Regions from separate parts of the Pseudomonas sp. A014 genome, predicted to be linked through region 1. Evidence: riboswitches for the same ligand, from Rfam matches in the RefSeq annotation. Region 1 holds a riboswitch; each other region holds the start of a gene.
What was found. Region 1 has a riboswitch for cobalamin ahead of ACTYOL_RS13435 (ABC transporter ATP-binding protein). Riboswitches for the same ligand answer to the same signal wherever they lie in the genome.
Positions count from the first base shown of each region.

Region 2: another riboswitch for cobalamin. It lies ahead of cobO (cob(I)yrinic acid a,c-diamide adenosyltransferase); the one in region 1 lies ahead of ACTYOL_RS13435 (ABC transporter ATP-binding protein).
Region 3: another riboswitch for cobalamin. It lies ahead of ACTYOL_RS13965 (CbtB domain-containing protein); the one in region 1 lies ahead of ACTYOL_RS13435 (ABC transporter ATP-binding protein).
Region 4: another riboswitch for cobalamin. It lies ahead of ACTYOL_RS14760 (TonB-dependent receptor); the one in region 1 lies ahead of ACTYOL_RS13435 (ABC transporter ATP-binding protein).

Region 1 covers NZ_CP199001.1:2,936,088-2,940,739, reverse strand. Annotated here, with positions in the region: gene ACTYOL_RS13445 (FecCD family ABC transporter permease) at 1-438, opposite strand, end outside; gene ACTYOL_RS13440 (ABC transporter substrate-binding protein) at 438-1,406, opposite strand; gene ACTYOL_RS13435 (ABC transporter ATP-binding protein) at 1,403-2,179, opposite strand; cobalamin riboswitch at 2,292-2,497, opposite strand; gene paaZ (phenylacetic acid degradation bifunctional protein PaaZ) at 2,581-4,632, opposite strand.
Region 2 covers NZ_CP199001.1:4,499,180-4,503,831, reverse strand. Annotated here, with positions in the region: gene ACTYOL_RS20885 (C40 family peptidase) at 1-454, shown strand, start outside; gene ACTYOL_RS20880 (hypothetical protein) at 490-1,068, opposite strand; cobalamin riboswitch at 1,205-1,424, shown strand; gene cobO (cob(I)yrinic acid a,c-diamide adenosyltransferase) at 1,570-2,181, shown strand; gene ACTYOL_RS20870 (cobyrinate a,c-diamide synthase) at 2,178-3,476, shown strand; gene bluB (5,6-dimethylbenzimidazole synthase) at 3,473-4,123, shown strand; gene cbiB (adenosylcobinamide-phosphate synthase CbiB) at 4,120-4,652, shown strand, end outside.
Region 3 covers NZ_CP199001.1:3,080,725-3,085,376, forward strand. Annotated here, with positions in the region: gene ACTYOL_RS13950 (metal-dependent hydrolase) at 1-505, opposite strand, end outside; gene ACTYOL_RS13955 (alpha/beta hydrolase) at 697-1,581, shown strand; gene ACTYOL_RS13960 (hypothetical protein) at 1,597-2,328, opposite strand; cobalamin riboswitch at 2,498-2,720, shown strand; gene ACTYOL_RS13965 (CbtB domain-containing protein) at 2,820-3,005, shown strand; gene ACTYOL_RS13970 (CbtA family protein) at 3,016-3,705, shown strand; gene ACTYOL_RS13975 (cobalamin biosynthesis protein) at 3,705-4,100, shown strand; gene cobM (precorrin-4 C(11)-methyltransferase) at 4,132-4,652, shown strand, end outside.
Region 4 covers NZ_CP199001.1:3,253,224-3,257,875, reverse strand. Annotated here, with positions in the region: gene ACTYOL_RS14760 (TonB-dependent receptor) at 1-1,725, opposite strand, end outside; cobalamin riboswitch at 1,839-2,041, opposite strand; gene ACTYOL_RS14755 (outer membrane beta-barrel protein) at 2,203-2,949, shown strand; gene ACTYOL_RS14750 (GNAT family N-acetyltransferase) at 3,035-3,604, opposite strand; gene ACTYOL_RS14745 (carboxymuconolactone decarboxylase family protein) at 3,683-4,027, opposite strand; gene lpxO (lipid A hydroxylase LpxO) at 4,130-4,652, opposite strand, start outside.

The sequences.
Region 1 (4,652 bases):
GCCGAGCACCAGCAGCATGCTGCCCAACGCGCCGATGAACGCGGCCAGGGGCAGGCTGAAGGCCCCGGCGAACGGGCCGAGAAACAGCACCACCAGCACTGCGCCGAACACCGCCCCGGAGCTGACGCCCAGCAGGTGTGGATCAGCCAGGGGGTTGCGGGTCACTGCCTGCAAAGCGCCGCCGACCAGTGCCAACCCTGCACCGACCAGCGCCCCCAGCAGCACGCGCGGCGCGCGGATCTGCCAGATGATCTGCGCGTGGCCGCGGCTCCAGTCGCCGCTTTGCCCCAGCCCCACCTGCTGCAAAACAATGCCGACGACTTTGCCCAGTTCAACCTGTGCCGAACCGAACCCCAGTGACACCAGGCACGACAGCAGCAAGGCCAGCAGCAGCGAAACGATCAGCAGGCGATAGCCCGCAGGGCTGCGAATCGGCATCAGCGGCGGGCCTCGGCGAACTGCTGCGGATGCAAGGCCGTGGCCAGGGTCTCGATGGCCTGGGCGTTCTCCACCGACGGTGTCACCTCCAGGTACGACAGCACCACGAAACGCTGCTTGCGGATCGCCTCGACACTGCCCAGTGCCGGGTGCTGTAGAAGGAAGTCGCGTTTCTGCTGCCAGCTGGTGGGCCCGTAGTCGACGATGACGATCACCTGCGGATCGCGTTCCACCACGCTTTCCCAGTTCACCTGGGTCCAGCTGGCGGCGACATCGCTCATGACGTTATCGCCCCCCGCAGCGCTGATCAGCGCCTGGGGCATCCCCAGGCGCCCGGAGGTGGTGGGGCGGTCTTCGCCACTGTCGTAGAGGAATACGCGCGGCCGTTGCTTGACCTCGGCCATCTGCGCTGCGACGCGCTCGACGCGTTGGCGCAACTGGTTGACCAGCGCGGTAGCGCGCTCGCGCACATCGAAGATGCGGCCGAGGTTGTCCAGGTCGCGGTAGAGGTCGTCGAGGCTGGCCTGGCGTTGCGGCATGATCCAGGAACACGACTCGCTCAGTTCGTAGACCGGGATATCGAAGGGCGCGAGGGTCTGTGGGGTGACCGGCCCGCCGATTCGCATGCCGTAGCTCCAGCCGGCGAGGAAGAAGTCGGCGTTGGCATCGAGCAGGTTTTCCACCGACACGTAGCGCGGCGCCAGCTCTGGCAGCCCTTCGAGTGCTTCGCGCAGGCTTGGGTCGAGGGTTTTCCAGCCGCTGATACCGCTGTAGCCGGCCATGTGGTCGCGCAGGCCGAGCGCGAGGAGCATGCCGGTGAGATTGATATCGTGGCTGACGGCATGCTGCGGCGCATGGGTGAAGGTGACGTCGCGTTCGCAACTGCGCACGGTCAGTGGATAGTTGTCGGCCTCGGCGGCCAGCGGCAGGGCGGCCAGCAGGGCCAGGCTGGTGAGCAGCGATTTCATGCGGGGCTGATCCAGGTAATGCGTGGATGGGAGGCCAGCGGGTGACGGTCGACCAGGGCCTGCACGCCGAACACCTCCGCCAGGCACTGCTCGGTGAGCACCTGCCCTGGCGTGCCGTGGGCGACGATGCGCCCGGCATCGATCACGTACAGCCGATCGCAGAAGGCGGCGGCCAGGTTCAGATCGTGAAAGCTGGCCAGCAGGCTCAGGCCGGTGTTGCGCAATTGCTGAAGTAGCGCCAGCTGGAAGCGTGGGTCGAGGTGATTGGTCGGCTCGTCGAGGATCAGCAGCCGAGGTTGCTGGACCAGTGCCCGGGCCAGCAGCACGCGCTGTTTTTCACCGCCCGACAGGCAGGTAAAGGCATCGAAGGCGCGCGGCAGCAGGTCGAGCCTGGCCAGGGTATCGTCGATCAGACTCGCGTCGCCATCACCGTCGAACCAGCCCAGGTGCGGGGTACGGCCCATGGCAACGACGTCACGCACACTCAAGCCGAAGTCTTCGGGGAACTCCTGCAGCATCACCGCGATGCGCTGGGCGACCCAGCGTGGGCTGCGCTGCCAGATATCCTCGCCATCGAGGTGCACCTGCCCGGCGATGGGGCGATTGAAACGGTAGGCGCAGCGCAGCAGGCTGGTCTTGCCACTGCCGTTGGGGCCGATCAGGCCGACGAATTCACCGGCGCCGATCTGCAGGTCGATGCCCTCCAGCAGCGGCTGTCCACCGCTGTGCGGTGACCAGTGCAGGCCTTGGATATGCAGGGTAGGGCATGACATGGATGAACCAACCGTCGCAGGGTGAGTGATACCCGAACGGTGGAGGTGCGCGCAGCTGTCGCGGGCGCGCGGCTGCCGCGAGAACCGGCCTGCGCCCGCCCACCGCGGGAGTTGCCAACTGCTGTGACAGGCCGGTCTCCGGGCTTGCGAGGGGCATGAGGCATTCACCTTCCCATGCCGTTGGCACAGTGGTGTATCGAATGCTTCGCTCGCTTACCGTTGCGGGGGCAGCGCCGGACTGCTCGCAGGGGCGAGGCACCGGCTTCCCGTTTAATCCCCGGCTCGGCGGCAGGGGACACCTGAAACAAGGGGCGCATCTGAGCATTTATGGGGTGGGGAGTCAACCGGCCCTGTCGCGGGGCACGCCCGCGCCAGGGCCGACACGTTCAGGCCGGCAATGATCAGCTGCGCTTGAGCACCAGCGTCAGGATGTCGTAACTGGCCACCAGTTCACCGAGCTGGTTGGTCACCTCCACATCCCAGGCCACCACCCCTTGCGGCTGCCCCAACGGGCTGGTCTTGCCCTGGTCGATCTTGCGCTTGCAGGTCAGGCGCGCCTGGATCGTGTCACCGATCCCCACCGGGTTGATGAAGCGCAGGGTGTCCAGCCCGTAGTTGGCCAGTACCGGCCCTTCGCCTGGCGATACGAACAGCCCGGCCGCCGCTGACAGCACGAAGTAGCCATGGGCGATGCGCTTGCCGAACTGCGACTGCTTGGCGGCGATCTCGTCGAAGTGCATGTAGAAGTGGTCGCCCGACAGGCAGCCGAAGTTCACCAGGTCCGCTTCGGTGACGGTACGTCGGTGAGTCAGCAGCGATTCGCCGATGCGCAGTTCATCGAAGTAGCGACGGAACGGGTGCACCTCGGTCTCGATCACTTCGGCGCCGCGCACGTGCTCGCCGGTCACCGCCGCCAGCATGCTTGGCGAGCCCTGGATCGCGGCACGCTGCAGGTAGTGCTTGACCGCCCGCAGGCCGCCGAGCTCTTCGCCGCCCCCCGCACGCCCGGGGCCGCCGTGCTTGAGCTGTGGCAGCGGCGAGCCGTGCCCGGTGGACTCCGGCGCGGCTTCGCGATCGAGCACCAGCAGGCGGCCGTGCCAGGCGGCGGCCGCGGGAATGGCCTTGGCGGCGATGGCGCGGTCGCGGGTCACCAGGGTCGCCACCAGGCTGCCCTTGCCACGCGCGGCCAGGACCAGGGCTTCGTCCAGGTCCTCGTAGGCCATCAAAGTGCTGACCGGGCCGAACGCCTCGATATCGTGTGCGCCGCCTTCGGCGTGTGGGTCGCGTGCGTGCAGCAGGGTCGGGGCAAAGAACGCACCTTCGGTTACACCTTCGCCCACCGGCGAGAAGCCGTCGTCGGCGCCGAACAGCTGGTCGCAGCTTTGCAGCAGGCTGCGCACGCGCTCACCGACGTCACGCTGCTGGTCATGGGAGGCCAGCGCGCCCATGCGCACGCCTTCGACCGACGGATCGCCCACCACCACCTTGGCCAGGCGCTCGCGCAGGCGGCTGGCGACGGCATCCAGGTGCCTGGCCGGCACGATGGCGCGGCGAATGGCGGTGCATTTCTGGCCCGCCTTGGTGGTCATCTCGCGTACCACTTCCTTGACGTACAGGTCGAACTCCTCGTCGTCGGGGGTCACATCCGGCCCGAGGATGGCGCAGTTCAGCGAGTCGGCCTCAGCGGTGAAGGGCACCGAGTTGCGCACCAGGTTCGGTGTCATGCGCAGCTTGGCAGCGGTGTCGGCGGAGCCGGTGAAGGTCACCAGGTCCTGGCCTTGCAGGCGCTCGAGCAAATCGCCGGTGCTGCCGATCACCAGTTGCAGGCTGCCGGGCGGCAGCAGGCCGGATTCGTCGATCAGGCGCACTACCGCTTCGGTCAGGTAGCTGGTAGAGGTCGCGGGCTTGACGATGCACGGCATGCCGGCGAGGAAGGTCGGTGCGAACTTCTCCAGCATGCCCCAGATCGGGAAGTTGAAAGCGTTGATGTGCACCGCCACGCCTGCCCGTGGCACCAGGATATGGCTGCCGGCAAAGCGCCCTTGCTTGCCCAGTGGGATGGCCGGGCCTTCGTGCAGCAGGTTGCCCGAGGGCAACTCGCGGGTGCCGATGCCGGAGTAGGAAAACAGCGTGGCGTTGCCGCCTTCGATGTCGATCCAGCTGTCGGCACGGGTCGCGCCGCTGTGGTGGGAGAGGGCGTAGAGCTGCTCCTTGCGCTCGGCCAGGTACAGCGCCAGGGCCTTCAGGCGGGCGGCGCGCTGTTGAAAGTCCAGGGCCATGAGCCCGGCGAGGCCCTGGCGGCGGCCGAAATCCAGCGCTTCGGCGAAGTCCGGGCGTTCCTCATGGCTATAGGCGAGGACCTGCCCATCGAGGGCGCTGCGCAGGGCCTGGGCGCCGTGCTGGCCGATCCAGCGACCGGCGATGAAGCTCTGCAGGGTGTGGGCTTCAGACATGCTGTTCTCCTTTGAGGGGC
Region 2 (4,652 bases), 1.6 Mb from region 1:
TGTGGCCAAGCCGCAGATCACCTTCATCGACCAACCTTCCTCGTCGCCTGTGGCTGACGATGTGTTGATCCGTGCCATCGGTCTGGTCGGCACCCCGTACCGCTGGGGCGGCAACACCCCGGATTCGGGTTTCGATTGCAGTGGCCTGATCGGTTACGTCTACCGCGGCGCGGCCAACATCAACCTGCCACGCTCGACCCGCGAGATGATCGTCATGCGTGCACCGACCGTGGACATCAATTCGCTGCAATCCGGTGACTTGGTGTTCTTCGCCACCGGCGGTGGCTCGCAGGTGAGCCATGCCGGGATCTACGTGGGGGAGGGGCGCTTCGTGCATGCGCCGTCCACCGGCGGTACGGTGCGCTTGGACTACCTGTCGAACAGCTACTGGTCCAAGGCCTACTTGCAGGCCAAGCGGGTGTTGGCGCCGGGGCATCTGGCGCAGAATCCCTGAGATTGTCGGGGCTGCGCAGCAGCCCCGGCGTACATTCAAGCCTGCTTGAGCAACAACGCCACACCCGGGTGGTATTGCCCTGACTCGTTATGCAGCTTGCGGTACGCATACGGGAAGTACCAGGCAATCGCGCAGGCCGTGTGCTTGTTCAAGTCATCGACCATATCCTGTAGTTCCTCGGGGCTTGCATGCTGCCCCGCCTTCCACGGGCTGACAAACAGCGCCCCGGCCTTGAGCTGGCTGGGATAGGCTGCCAGCCGCGCCAACGTCGCCGCCTCCTGCAGGGCGCCCGCCAGGTCCAGGCGGGCGATCTTCGGCCAGCGCTGCTCAGTGTGCAGATGAATGGATTGTTCGGCGCCAGCAATCGACAGATCGCAGCGCCCCTCGCGCTCGCCTTCGTCACGCTGCTTCTTGCTCTGATAGTGCTGCAGCGCCACCAGCTCGGCCTGCCAGGCAGCGGCGGCGAGGATACCGGCATTGGCCTGGGCGCCGTGCCAATAGGGCGCATCGCCATCGCCATGGATCTGGTTGAAGCGGTCGATGCAGTCGATCCAGCGCTCCAGGGCCGGGCGCAGGAATTCCAGGTGCGGGTTGTTGATGATCAAGCCTTGCATGCCGCGCTCTCCTTTTATTATGGTCGCGTACAGCCGGTGATGGCTATGTGATATCACTGCTTCAATAGTGAGACAAGCACCCAGATCAACCGTTCATCGTCCGCGTTTAATTGACGCTCCCTGTGCAACCCTCTAACCTTCGCGGCGTGTTTCAGGTGCTCTGCGGATCAGCTCCGGCAGGGTGAAACTGGGAAGCCGGTGGGCGCCAGCAGGGCGCGAATCCGGCGCTGCCCCCGCAACGGTAGGTGAGTCAAGGCCGCGCAAGGCCACTGGGTGTCCGCACCCGGGAAGGCGCGCGGTTTCGGGCCAAGGCCCGGCTCACGAGCCCGGAGACCGGCCTGTCACTGTCAACGGCATCACGGAGGGTGATGCGCGCTGCCCCGTGGTATCGCCACGGCCTTTGCGCGCTCCCTTCGCCTGCCTGCCTTGTTTATCTGTCGTTGCCTGGTGCCCGCCCGCGAGTGCCCGACCGGCGCGTCGACAGCCTGCGGAGAACCCCTGATGAGCGAATCCATCGAGCGCGACGAACGCCACCTGGCACGCATGCAGCGCAAAAAAGCGATCATCGACGAACGTATCGCCAATTCCCCGAATGAGTGCGGCCTGCTGCTGGTGCTCACTGGCAATGGCAAGGGCAAGAGCAGCTCGGCCTTCGGCATGCTTGCCCGTGCGCTGGGGCATGGCATGCAGTGCGGGGTGGTGCAGTTCATCAAGGGCCGCAACAGCACCGGCGAGGAGCTGTTCTTCCGCCGCTTTCCCAACGAAGTGCGCTACCACGTGATGGGCGAGGGCTTCACTTGGGAAACCCAGGATCGCCAGCGCGACATCGCCGCAGCAGAGGCGGCCTGGGCCGTCTCCCGCCAGTTGCTGCAGGACCCGTCGGTGCAGTTTGTAGTGCTCGATGAGCTGAATATCGCCCTCAAGCACGGCTACCTCGACCTGGACCAGGTGCTCTCGGACATCCAGGCCCGTCCTCCGATGCAACACGTGATCGTCACTGGCCGCGCCGCCAAGCCGGAAATGATCGAGCTGGCCGACACCGTGACCGAGATGGGCATGCTCAAGCACGCCTTCCAGGCCGGTATCCGCGCACAGAAGGGCGTTGAACTGTGAGTCGAGCCACCCGTCATTGCCCGGCGGTGCTGATTGCCGCACCAGCCTCCGGCCAGGGCAAGACCACCGTCACCGCCGCCTTGGCGCGCCTGCACCGCAACCTCGGGCGCAAGGTGCGGGTGTTCAAGTGCGGGCCGGATTTTCTCGACCCGATGATCCTGGAGCGCGCCAGTGGCGCGCCGGTGTACCAGTTGGACATGTGGATGATCGGCGAACAGGAGAGCCGCCGTCTGTTGTGGGACGCTGCCGCTGACGCCGACCTGATCCTCATCGAAGGTGTCATGGGGCTGTTCGACGGTACGCCGTCGAGCGCTGACCTGGCGCGGCACTTCGGCGTGCCGGTGCTGGCGGTGATCGATGGCACGGCCATGGCCCAGACCTTCGGGGCTCTGGCCCTGGGCCTGGCGCGCTACCAGCCTGACCTGCCATTCGCTGGCGTGCTGGCCAACCGGGTCGGCAGCCTGCGCCATGCGCAACTGCTCGAAGGTAGCCTGACCGAAGGCTTGCGCTGGTATGGCGGGTTGTCTCGCGAGCGCGGCATCGAGTTGCCCAGCCGTCACCTCGGCCTGGTCCAGGCCAGTGAGCTGAACGATCTGGATGCACGTCTGGACGCTGCCGCCGAGGCCTTGGGCGCCAGCTGCGATGCTGCCTTGCCGCCGCCGGTGGCCTTTGTCGAACCACACGCCGACCCCTCGACCGCAAGCCTTGCCGGTGTGCGCATCGGTGTGGCCCGCGACGAGGCGTTCGCCTTCCTCTATGGCGCCAACCTCGACCTGCTGCGCGATCAGGGCGCGGAGCTCGTGTTCTTCTCGCCCTTGCACGACCGGCACCTGCCTGCGGTCGACAGCCTGTATTTGCCCGGCGGCTACCCTGAACTGCATCACCACGCCCTGGCGGCCAACGCGCCGATGCGCGAGGCGATCCGCGGCCACCATGACGAAGGCAAACCCTTGTTGGCCGAATGCGGCGGCATGCTCTACCTGCTTGAGGCCTTGACCGACGTTGCGGGCGAACGTGCCGAGCTGCTAGGCCTGTTGCCCGGCGAGGCCGTGATGCAGAAGCGCCTCGCCGCGTTGGCGCTGCAGGCCGTCGAATTGCCTGAAGGCACCCTGCGTGGCCATACCTACCACCACTCGCTGACCACCACCGAGCTTGTGCCCATCGCCCGTGGCCTGAGCCCCAATGGCGGACGTGGCAACGAGGCGGTCTATCGTCTGGGACGCTTGACGGCGTCCTACGTGCACTTCTATTTCCCTTCCAACCCCGAAGCGGCGGCGGCGCTGTTGCGACCATGAACGAACACGCTTTCAGCGAGGCCGAGCGCGCTGCGGTCTACCGAGCGATCGGCGAGCGTCGCGACATGCGCCACTTTATCGGCGGCGATGTGGCGCCTGCGCTGCTCGCCAGGCTGCTGGCCGCCGCGCACCAGGCGCCCAGTGTCGGGCTGATGCAGCCCTGGCGCTTCATTCGTATCAGCCAGCGCGACCTGCGCCTGCGCATCCAGGCGCTGGTGGAGGAGGAGCGGATTCGCACCGCCGAGGCCCTCGGCGAGCGCTCCGACGCATTCATGCAGCTCAAGGTCGAAGGCATCGGTGAGTGCGCCGAGGTGCTGGTTGCCGCCTTGATGGACAAGCGCGAGCCGCACATCTTTGGCCGCCGGACCCTGCCGGAAATGGATTTGGCGTCTATGGCCTGCGCGATCCAGAACCTCTGGCTGGCCGCACGCGCCGAAGGCCTGGGGATGGGCTGGGTGTCGCTGTTCGACCCGCAGGCGCTGGGCGAGTTGCTGGGCATGCCGGCCGGGGCCAAGCCTGTGGCGGTGTTGTGCCTGGGGCCGGTGGCGAAATTCTACGAGGCGCCCATGCTGGTGCTGGAAGACTGGGCGCGTGAGCGGCCGCTGAGCGAGATGCTCTACGAGAACCAATGGGGAGAGCAGGCATGAGCATCGCCTTGCTGACTGTTGCCGGTGTGGCGCTGGATGCGCTGCTGGGCGAGCCGCAGCGGCGTCATCCGCTGGTGGCCTTCGGCAATTTCGCCGGGCGTCTGGAGCAACGCTTGAATGCCGGTGGCCGCGGCTGGCGTAGCCATGGGGTCAGCGCCTGGTTCCTGGCCGTGGTGCCCCTGACCCTGGTGGCGCTGATCCTGTCGTGGCTGCCCTACATCGGTTGGCTGGTGGACGCCCTGGCGCTGTATTGCGCGCTGGGCATGCGCAGCCTGGGCGAGCATGTATTGCCCGTGGCCCAGGCCCTGCGCCAAGGGGATCTGGATGAAGCACGGCGGCGGGTGGGCTATCTGGTCAGCCGCGAGACCCGCGAGCTCGACGAGCCTGCCGTGGCCCGCGCCGCGACCGAGTCGGTGCTGGAGAATGGTAGCGATGCGGTATTCGCCGCGCTGTTCTGGTTCGTCGTGGCCGGTGCGCCGGGCGTGGTGCTGTACCGCCTGAGCAATACCCTGGATGCCATGTGGGGTTA
Region 3 (4,652 bases), 140 kb from region 1:
ACAGCAGAGCCGCTGCCATCAGGGGTATCGCCCGACCACTCAGCCCCCGCCACGCGGCGTAGATCACAGCGACCAGCAGCGGCACGGTGTAGATCGGGTCGATGATGAACACTGCCGCCCAGCTTTCGGGAGTGAACGGCAGCGGCCAGAACAATTGCGTGCCATAGACCGTGAAGGCGTCCAACAGGGGATGGGTGACCAGCACCAGCCAGAACGCCACGAACAGTCGGGGCCAACGGTAGCCTCTGTCGGGCCGGCGCCTCTGCCCTACCCAGGCCACCAGCCACGCCAGCAGCAGCGCCAGGCCGGTAAGGACGAAGATCGAATGGGAAAAACCGCGGTGATAGGTCATCTGCGAAACAGGGTCCGCATACCGGATCACCACATCGAGATCGGGCAAGGTGGCCAGCGCGGCACCGTACAACAGCGAACGGCGGCCCTGGATGCGGCCGAGCACGGTACCTTGCAGGGCGGCGCCAAGTACGGCTTGGGTAATCGAGTCCAAGGTAAGTCTTCCATCGACAGGGTCAGGGAAACCTACCCCTCGGCGCCCGCTGCGGCAAGCGTGCAGATCCCCTCGAGGGCGCTGGGGAAACAGCTTGCAAACATGTGTCAGCACCGCTCGGGAAAAATTGCCTGCAGCGAGGCCATGGCTTCTGTTAAAAACGACGATTTCCAGCACGCCTGATGACACCCATGACCGACACCCTGCTCACTCACTTCAAACGCCGCTGGCTCACCTGGCTGGCCATGGCCTTGCTGGTGGTGGGCCTGCCCGCGGGTTGCGCGGTCTTGCAGCACAAGGAGCGCGAACTGGTGTTTCGTATCGAGCCGGGCCAGGCCAGTTGGTTCAGGGGCCTGCCGGCCGGCGTACAGGAGCTGGACCTGCGCCCGCGCAGCTTCACCGACGGCCAGAGCCTGCACGCCTGGTGGTGGCCGGCCAAACGCGCCGATGCGCCAGCGATACTCTACCTGCACGGCGTACGCTGGAACCTCACCGGTCAGTTGTTCCGCATCGAGCAGCTGCACGCCATGGGCTATTCGGTGCTGGCCGTGGACTACCGCGGGTTTGGCCAGAGCCAAGGCGACCTGCCGTCCGAGGCCACGGTATACGAGGACGCCCGAATTGCCTGGGAGCGCTTCGCCCAGTTGCAGCCGGTGCCAAGCAAGCGCCTGATCTTCGGCCATTCGCTGGGCGGTGCGGTCGCTGTCGAGCTTGCGTCGGAGCTCGCACGCCAGGCACGCCAGCAAGGCCAGCCCGTACCTGCGCGCGGCCTGATTCTCGAATCCACCTTCACCTCCCTTGGCGACGTGGCAGCATCGGTGGCCGATACCGCACTGCCGGTACGCTGGCTGCTGTCGCAGAAGTTCGACTCGCTGGGCAAGATCGCCGATATCGATTTACCTCTGCTGCTGGTGCACGGCCTGGACGACCGCTATGTGCCGCCACGCTTCAGCCAGGCGCTGTTCGAGGCCGCGCAGCAGCCCAAGACCTTGCTGCTGGTGCCGGGGGCAAGCCACAACAACAGCATGAGCCTGGCAGGCCAGCGCTATCGCCGCGCCATCGAAGCCTTGCTCTGAGGCCCGGGGCGATGATCACTGTACGGGCAGGAAATTCATCAGCAGCAGGCTCTGCGCATAGTTGAGGCCGATCCGTCGGTAGCGCTCATCGAGCATCTGCGCCAGCAGGTCGAGGCGTGCGACGATCTTGCCGAACTCGACGGCAAAACTCAGGTTGCTGCCCTCTTCCGAGATCTCGTTGGAAAACAGCAGCAACACACCATTGGCGTCCTGGCGCTGACCGAGCATCCAGGTGGCCTTTTCGATGTTGCGCGCGGCGTTATTGACGAACAGTGGGTCAATGGCGTCGGTCATGTAGAACTCGGTGCGCCCACCGTGGGCGGTAATCAACATGCTGCCGATCGCATAGATGAACGCACCGACCCGATCACCGCGAAACTCCGGGCTCAAGGCATAGCTCAGCGCCGCCAGGTCACGGCGCTCGCCCAGTTGCGGCAACGACTGGCGCTGCTCGATGGCCTGGCGGATCTGGCGCTCGGCAGTGGCGGCATCCAGGTATCCGGACTGCTTCCACTGACTGGGGTTGCGCAGGTAGAGCTTGTTCATCAGCAGATACAGGCTCTGCAGGTTGTCGCGCATGGACAAGGTGGCCATGCGGTCGACACTGGTCTGGAACAGCTCGCCAGGATGCCCGTTACCCAACTGGGTGAATACGTCACGCCCCTGCTGCCCGGTGCACCCGCACAGGGCGATCAAGACACCCACCAATGACAGGCGGGCACGGCGGCGAAAGGCGGGAACAGGCATTTGCACCGGGGTCCAGGGTCAGCGGCCGGGCCGGGAATCGGCGCAGCCTGGCCATGCATAGAGCCCCTGAATGTAAAAAAGTGCGACGTTCAAGGCTGACTGAGGATTTTCAGCCCGCCCATTTGCTCAATTCGTAACAAGAATTGACGACCAAAGCATGGCCGTGATCTCCTAATACATTACGTAGGGTGCCCCTTTGCAGGGGTGAAACGGGAAACCGGTGCGTCACAGGCTCTTCATGGGTCTGGCAAGTCCGGTGCTGCCCCCGCAACGGTAAGCGAGCGAGCGTCTGATCCACTGTGCCTGCAGTGCGGCATGGGAAGGTGACGCTCTCCCCAGGAGCCAGGCTCCTGCTCGTCAGCCCGGAGACCGGCCCGACGTCTTGTGATCACACCCCGCGGTGGGCGGGCGCTGTTGCATGTCCCTGGGCGGTTCTCGCCTGGGGTTGCCGCGCTTCCTGTCGCCCATGAAAAAAAGCAGAGGAATGCGTCATGTCCGTCACCAGCGCCAAACACAGCATCGCCACCCCCGTCAGCCTCAGCCAGCGTCTCGTCGTTGCGGTCGGCGCCAGCCTGCTGGGCTTGTGCCTGGTGTACTTCGCCGGGTTCTCGCACCTGGAGGCTGTGCACAACGCTGCCCACGATACCCGTCACAGCGCCGCCTTCCCTTGCCACTGAGTGTCCGATGATGATCAAGCGTATCGCTCGCACTGCAGGCTTCAGTGGCCTGCTCGCCGCACTTTTGCTGACGCTATTGCAGAGTTTCTGGGTCGCTCCGTTGATCCTTCAAGCCGAAACCTATGAAAACTCGGCCCCCACCGAGCAGCACGAGCACGCCGGTGAAAGTGCCGCTGGCCATGAGCACGGTGCAGAAGCCTGGTCACCGGAAGACGGCTGGCAGCGCGTGCTGTCGACCACCGGCGGTAACCTGGTGGTGGCAGTCGGTTTCGCGCTGATCCTCGCCGCACTCTACAGCCTGCGCGAACCCGGTCGAGTCAGTACTGGCGCCTTGTGGGGGCTGGGCGGCTTCGCCGTGTTCTGCCTGGCACCGACCCTGGGCCTGCCACCCGAACTGCCTGGCACCGCCGCAGCCGATCTGGGTCAACGCCAGACCTGGTGGATCGGCACCGCCGCCGCCACTGCTGTGGGCCTGGCGTTGCTGGTCTTCGCGCGGCACTGGCTGCTCAAAGTGCTTGGCGCAGCGCTGCTGGTGGTACCGCACCTGATCGGCGCCCCTCAGCCACTGGTGCATGAAAGCCTGGCGCCTGAAGCGCTGGAAGCACAGTTCAAGGTTGCCTCCTGGCTGACCAACGCAGCCTTCTGGGTGGCACTGGGTCTGCTGAGCGCCTGGCTGTACCGCCGCTCCGCGCAGGCCTGATGGCCGCGCTCTATGTCGGTTTCGGCTGCCGCCGGGGTTGCCCCGCGGCGGTTCTGGAAACCCTGCTGCACCTTGCACTGGCCAACAACGGCCTGACGCTGGCCGCGTTGCGAGGTATCGCCAGCATCGATCTCAAGGCTCAGGAGCCCGGCCTGCGGCAACTGGCCGAGCAGCTCGGCCTGCCCCTGACGCTGTACAGCGCCCAGCAACTGCAGCCCTTCCTGCCGTTGCTCAGCCACCGCTCCGAAATGGCCTTCAACACCACCGGCTGCTGGGGAGTGGCAGAAAGCGCGGCGCTGGCACTGGCGGCGAGCGAGGGTCAGCGCTCGCCGATCCTGACAATCACCAGGCAGGTGCTCGGTGACGCTACCCTGGCGCTGGCCAGCAACGGATAATCGCACTTCATTTCACCTTCAAGGACTTGCCATGACGGTCTATTTCATCGGTGCCGGCCCCGGCGATCCGGAGCTGATCACGGTCAAGGGCCAACGCCTGATCCGTCAATGCCCGGTGATCATCTACGCCGGCTCACTGGTACCGGCCGCGGTACTCGAAGGCCACACCGCCAGTACCCTGATCAACAGCGCCGAACTGCACCTGGAGCAGATCATCGGCGCAATCCGCGACGCCCATGACCAGGGCCTGGATGTGGCCCGTGTACACAGCGGGGACCCGAGCCTGTATGGCGCCATCGGCGAACAGATCCGCCACCTGCGCGAACTGGGCATCGACTACCAGATCATTCCTGGCGTTACCGCCACAGCCGCCAGCGCCGCCCTGCTCGGCTGCGAACTGACGCTGCCGGACATCTCGCAGACCGTCATCCTGACCCGCTACGGCGATCGCTCGCCGATGCCGGCAGGCGAGCAACTGGCGGACCTGGCGCGCCACCGCAGTACCTTGGCCATTCACTTGGGGGTACGCCATCTGCCGCGCATCGTCGAGGA
Region 4 (4,652 bases), 320 kb from region 1:
TTGGTGGCCCAGATCCAGCTCAAGCGCGGCTTCCAGGCCGTCGGAGGTCTGCTGGCCAGCCTGCTGTTTCTCATGGCTGATCGGGTCGTCGACCAACAGCTTCTTCTTGACGATGTGATACGCCGCCAGGGTCCATTCACCACGCCCATCCCAGAAGCGCTGCTTGAGCCCCAGCTCGGTCTGCTTCGATTCGGTCAGGTCGTAGTTGATCTGGCTCGGGCTGAGGCTGATCAGGTTGCTCACCCCGTCTTCGCTGGTGGAGTACTGGCCGTACAGCGACAGGTTGTCTGTTACCGCGAATACCAGGCCGGCGCGCCAGTTGCCGCCTTGCAGGCTGCGGTCGACTCGCGTGTCGTTGGTCAGGTTGTCACGGTCTATGTGGTTCTGGTCGCGGCGGATACCGGTCACCAGCGACAGGCGATCGGTCAGTTGGGTACGGTTCTCGGCGAACAGGGCGAAGGTGTGGGTGGTCGAGAGGGTCTGTGGACGTGTGACGTTCTGGCTCTGGAACCCGCCCGGTGCCGGACTCCAAGGATCGTCGTAATCGCCGCCGACATCGTTGTACGGCGAGTTGCTGTCGACATTGAAACGGATCTTGTTGTACTCGGCACCGACCACGGTCTTGCTGTTCAGCCCGAACAGCGAATGATCGGAGGTGAAGCTCTGGCGGTCGCCGATCTGCTCCTGGTTGTGCTTGATCTCCAGGTAGCTTGCCCGCTCCAGCTGCTCGCGGGTCGGATCCCAGGTGTAGTCCTCGGCATTGCGCCAGTGCCGACGGCTCTTGATGTAGTACAGCTGGTTGCTGGCCGTGACGCTGTCGCTGAGGGTCCAGTCGGTGTTGAAGCGGGTCCATTCGTCGTGGTAGCGCTGCACGTCGTTCTGAATGTTGTAGTTCTTCTTGCGCAGGCTGTCGCGCAGGTGGCCGTCGATCAGCGGCGTGCCAAAGTAGTTCGAGGGCTGTGCGTCGCCACGCTCATGGGCGAGGGTGAAGCTCAGGTCGTCGGTGGCATCGAAGCGCAAGGCTGCACTCAAGGCCAGGCTGCGCGAATCGGTGCGGTCGACCCAGCCATTGCCTTCCTGCTTGTTCACGGTAACGCGGTAGCTGAGGCGCTCGCTCAGGCTGCCGCCGCTGTCCAGCCCCAGTTGCTGGCGATCCCATGAGCCATAGCCCAGGCGCAGGTGGTTGCGGATCTCACCGGCGAAGGGTTTTTTCGGGATCACGTTGATCACAGCGCCCGTGGCGCCTTCGCCATAAAGCACCGAGGCGGGGCCGCGGATCACATCGATGCGCTCGACCATCCACGGGTCGACCGGAAAGGTCTGGGTGCCGGCGCCGGTGTACAGGCGCGAGCCGTCGAACAGGGTCATCACCGAGGCGTGTCCGGTGAAACCACGCGCGGAGAGGGCGGTGTTGCCGTTGCCCGGGGTGCCGACGGAGGTAATGCCGGGCGATCGGGTCACTGCATCCTGCACCGTGAGGTTGGCGCGCTGCTGGATCTGCTCGGCGGTGATGCTGGTGGTGCTGGCTGGGGTCTCCAGGGCGCTGAGGTTCAGGCGCGAACCGGCTTGGGTAGGGGTTGCCAGATCGACGATCTGTTCGTCGCGGGTCTCGGTGATCGCCGTCGAGGGCAGGTCGAGGACCTTGCCTTGCGGCTGCTCGGCCAGCGCCGGCAGGGACACGGCCATGCAGGCGGCCAGAGTTTGAAGCTTGAAGTGTCGGGACATGTCGTTCCACGGGTTCAGGAATGAATGGATCCCGGTGGAAACAACGCAAAGACGAGCAGACACGCACGCAGGCGCGCACGCGAACACCGGCCTGCGCCCGCCCACCGCGGGTTTGCCAACAGAAGCGTCAGGCCGGTCTCCGGGCTTGCGAGGGTCGTGAAGCCTTCACCTTCCCATGCCTGAGCACAGTGGTGTGTCGAAGGATTCGCTCGCTTACCGTTGCGGGGGCAGCGCCGGACTTGTCTGCAAAGACGCACCGGCTTCCCGTTTCACCCTGCGCACGGCGGCGCAGGACACCTGAAACTGGCGGCATCTGACCATCGAACGCAGGGGGAGTCAATCGTTTGGATAGGCGAAAAAACGTGATGGGCTACAGGGTTGCGCGTTTTTATTAGATTTTTTTCGAACTTTTCCGACTGACGTTGTCTCGAACCGCTCGTTCGCCCTTTTTATTCAACGTCATGGAGACTTTTGCGAATGTTTACTGGAAAACTGCTGCGTCACACTTGCGCCCTGGCCCTCCTCGGCGCGCCGCTGGCAGCGATGGCAGCCCCCAGCACCGAGCCCCTGTTCACCTTCGGCCTGCTCGGTTCCTACGACAAGTTCAAGTTCGAAGGCGGCAGCGACTCCGACAAGGAGCACCTGGGCCAAGGCGGTGTGTTCGCCAACTTCGGCAACAAGATGACGGCCGAGTCCGGCTTCATCTACCAGATCGGTGCCGAAGCCAAGTACGGCAAGAAGAACGACAACAAGCTCAAGGAGGCACAGGCCGACCTCGACCTTGGCTGGCGTGCCGCGCTGGATGCGCGCAACTTCGTCGACGTGATCGTCGGTGGCGGTTACAGCTGGACCCGTTTCGAGCCCGAGATCAACGACCTGGACACCAAGTTGACCTACAAGTCGCCGTTCGCCAAGGCCGCGCTGGGTTACAACCACCAGTTCGATGCCTCGACCCTGCGTGTCGAAGTCGGTGCTCGTCACACCATCGATGGCCGTGCGCGCTTGAAGGTCGACGACTTCGGCAGCGACAGTGTCGACATGAAGGACCGTACCAACCCGTATGCCGAAGTCACTCTGCTGATGAACCAGCAGGGCGGCATGCCGATCCAGGCGGGCGTGTACTACACCCGTACCGAGTACAAGATCGACGAGGACTCGCCGGTTGCCGACAACAACAAGCTCAAGCGTGACGAGTTTGGCGTGAAGGTCGGCCTGGCGTTCTGATGCCTTCGATGGTTGTACGCCGTATGTAAGGGCAGCCTCGTGCCGCAATCTCGGCACGAGGATTCCCCAGCAGGCTCAAGGGTGCCTAGCGGCCCCGGCGCCGAGACACCCGTGCCTCGATATTCTTGCGTCCGATCAGCAGTGCCGGTTTCTCGGTTACCGGCTCATCGGCCAGCCACTTGTACATCACCAGGCAATCCACCAGCCCCAGTGCTGCATGACGAAATGCCTTGGGCAGGCGCCCGACGGTCTCGAAACCGAGCTTGTGCCACAGCCCCACGGCCACCTCGTTGCTCGCCACTACCGAATTGAACTGCAAGGCCAGAAAACCCTCCTGGCGCGCCAGCTTCTGCGAGTGCTCGCACATCAGCCGTGCCACGCCACGTCCGCGTGAACGGGGTGTGACCATGTATCCGCAATTGCCCACGTGCGCACCCGGGCCTGCGGCATTGGCCTTGAGGTAGTAGGAACCAAGCAGCTCGCCATCCTCTTCGGCCACCAGGGTGTGCAACGGAAACTCCAGCCACAGCGTGCGCGCCTGCTCCTGCGACATCTGCGGGTCGTATGCGTAGGTTTCGCGCGCCTGGACGATGGCCTGGAAGGTCGGCCAGAAACGCTCGAAGTCTTCCGCGGTCATGGGGCGAATGTGGATCATGTCGGTTCCTGCTCGGGCTGGGCCGGCAAGTCTGGGTGGATGGGCGCCGTCATGCAAGGGCTGTGGCGCCCGAGAGCGTCAACTGCCGGCCTTGCCGACCGCATCCAGCGCCCGTGCCGAATACACCAGGGCAGCGCCCGCGTTCATGGCCACGGCCACGCCGAGGGCTTCGGCGATTTCCTCGCGGGTCGCACCGTGCTTGACCGCCTGCTGCGAATGCACGGCGATGCAGCCGTCGCAGCGAGTGGTCACCGCCACGGCCAGGGAAATCAGCTCGCGGGTCTTGGCGTCGAGGTGGTTGGTCTTGGCGCCGGCAGCGCTGGCGGTGGCGTAGCCGGCCACGGTGTCGGGAGAAAGCTGCTTGAGATCGCCGATGCCGGCCATCAACTGCTTACGGTAGGCGTCCCAGTCCATCATGCTCATCGTCTTCACCTTGTCAGGTTGGCAACAGGAGCTTTCAGGCTAGTCGAAGATGGGGGGAAGGGCAGGCCTCGTCACCGAGGGGCAAGGAGGCCGCAGGACGTGTCAGATGTAGATGAACAGCAGCACCAGTGCCGCCACCACGGCCCACTTCTCGAGGTAGTAGCGGGTGCGGTTGCGCTTCTTCATGGCCTTACCACGTTCGCGGATCTTGTAGATGCGCGTGAACAGGCGATTGATGCCGCCGGTCTTGTCGTTGGCATCGTTGGGCGCGGCTGCGGCGGCCATGACGTTGCGGCTGAACCAACGATTGAAGGCGCTTGCCCAGCGGTACTTCAATGGGCGCTCGACGTCGCAGAACAGGATGATACGGTTGTGCTCGGTGGTATTGGCCGCGTAGTGGATGTACGTCTCGTCGAAGATCACCGCCTCGCCGTCGCGCCAGGAATACTTCTCGCCGTCCACATCGATGTAGCAACCATCGTCGTTCGGTGTGTCCAGGCCCAGGTGGTAACGGTAGGAGCCGGCATAGGGGTCACGGTGACGAACCAGCTTGGCTCCCGGCGGCAGGGTGGCGAACATCGCCGCCTTGACCGTGCCGATGCCTTGCAGCAGTTCGGTCGTGCGT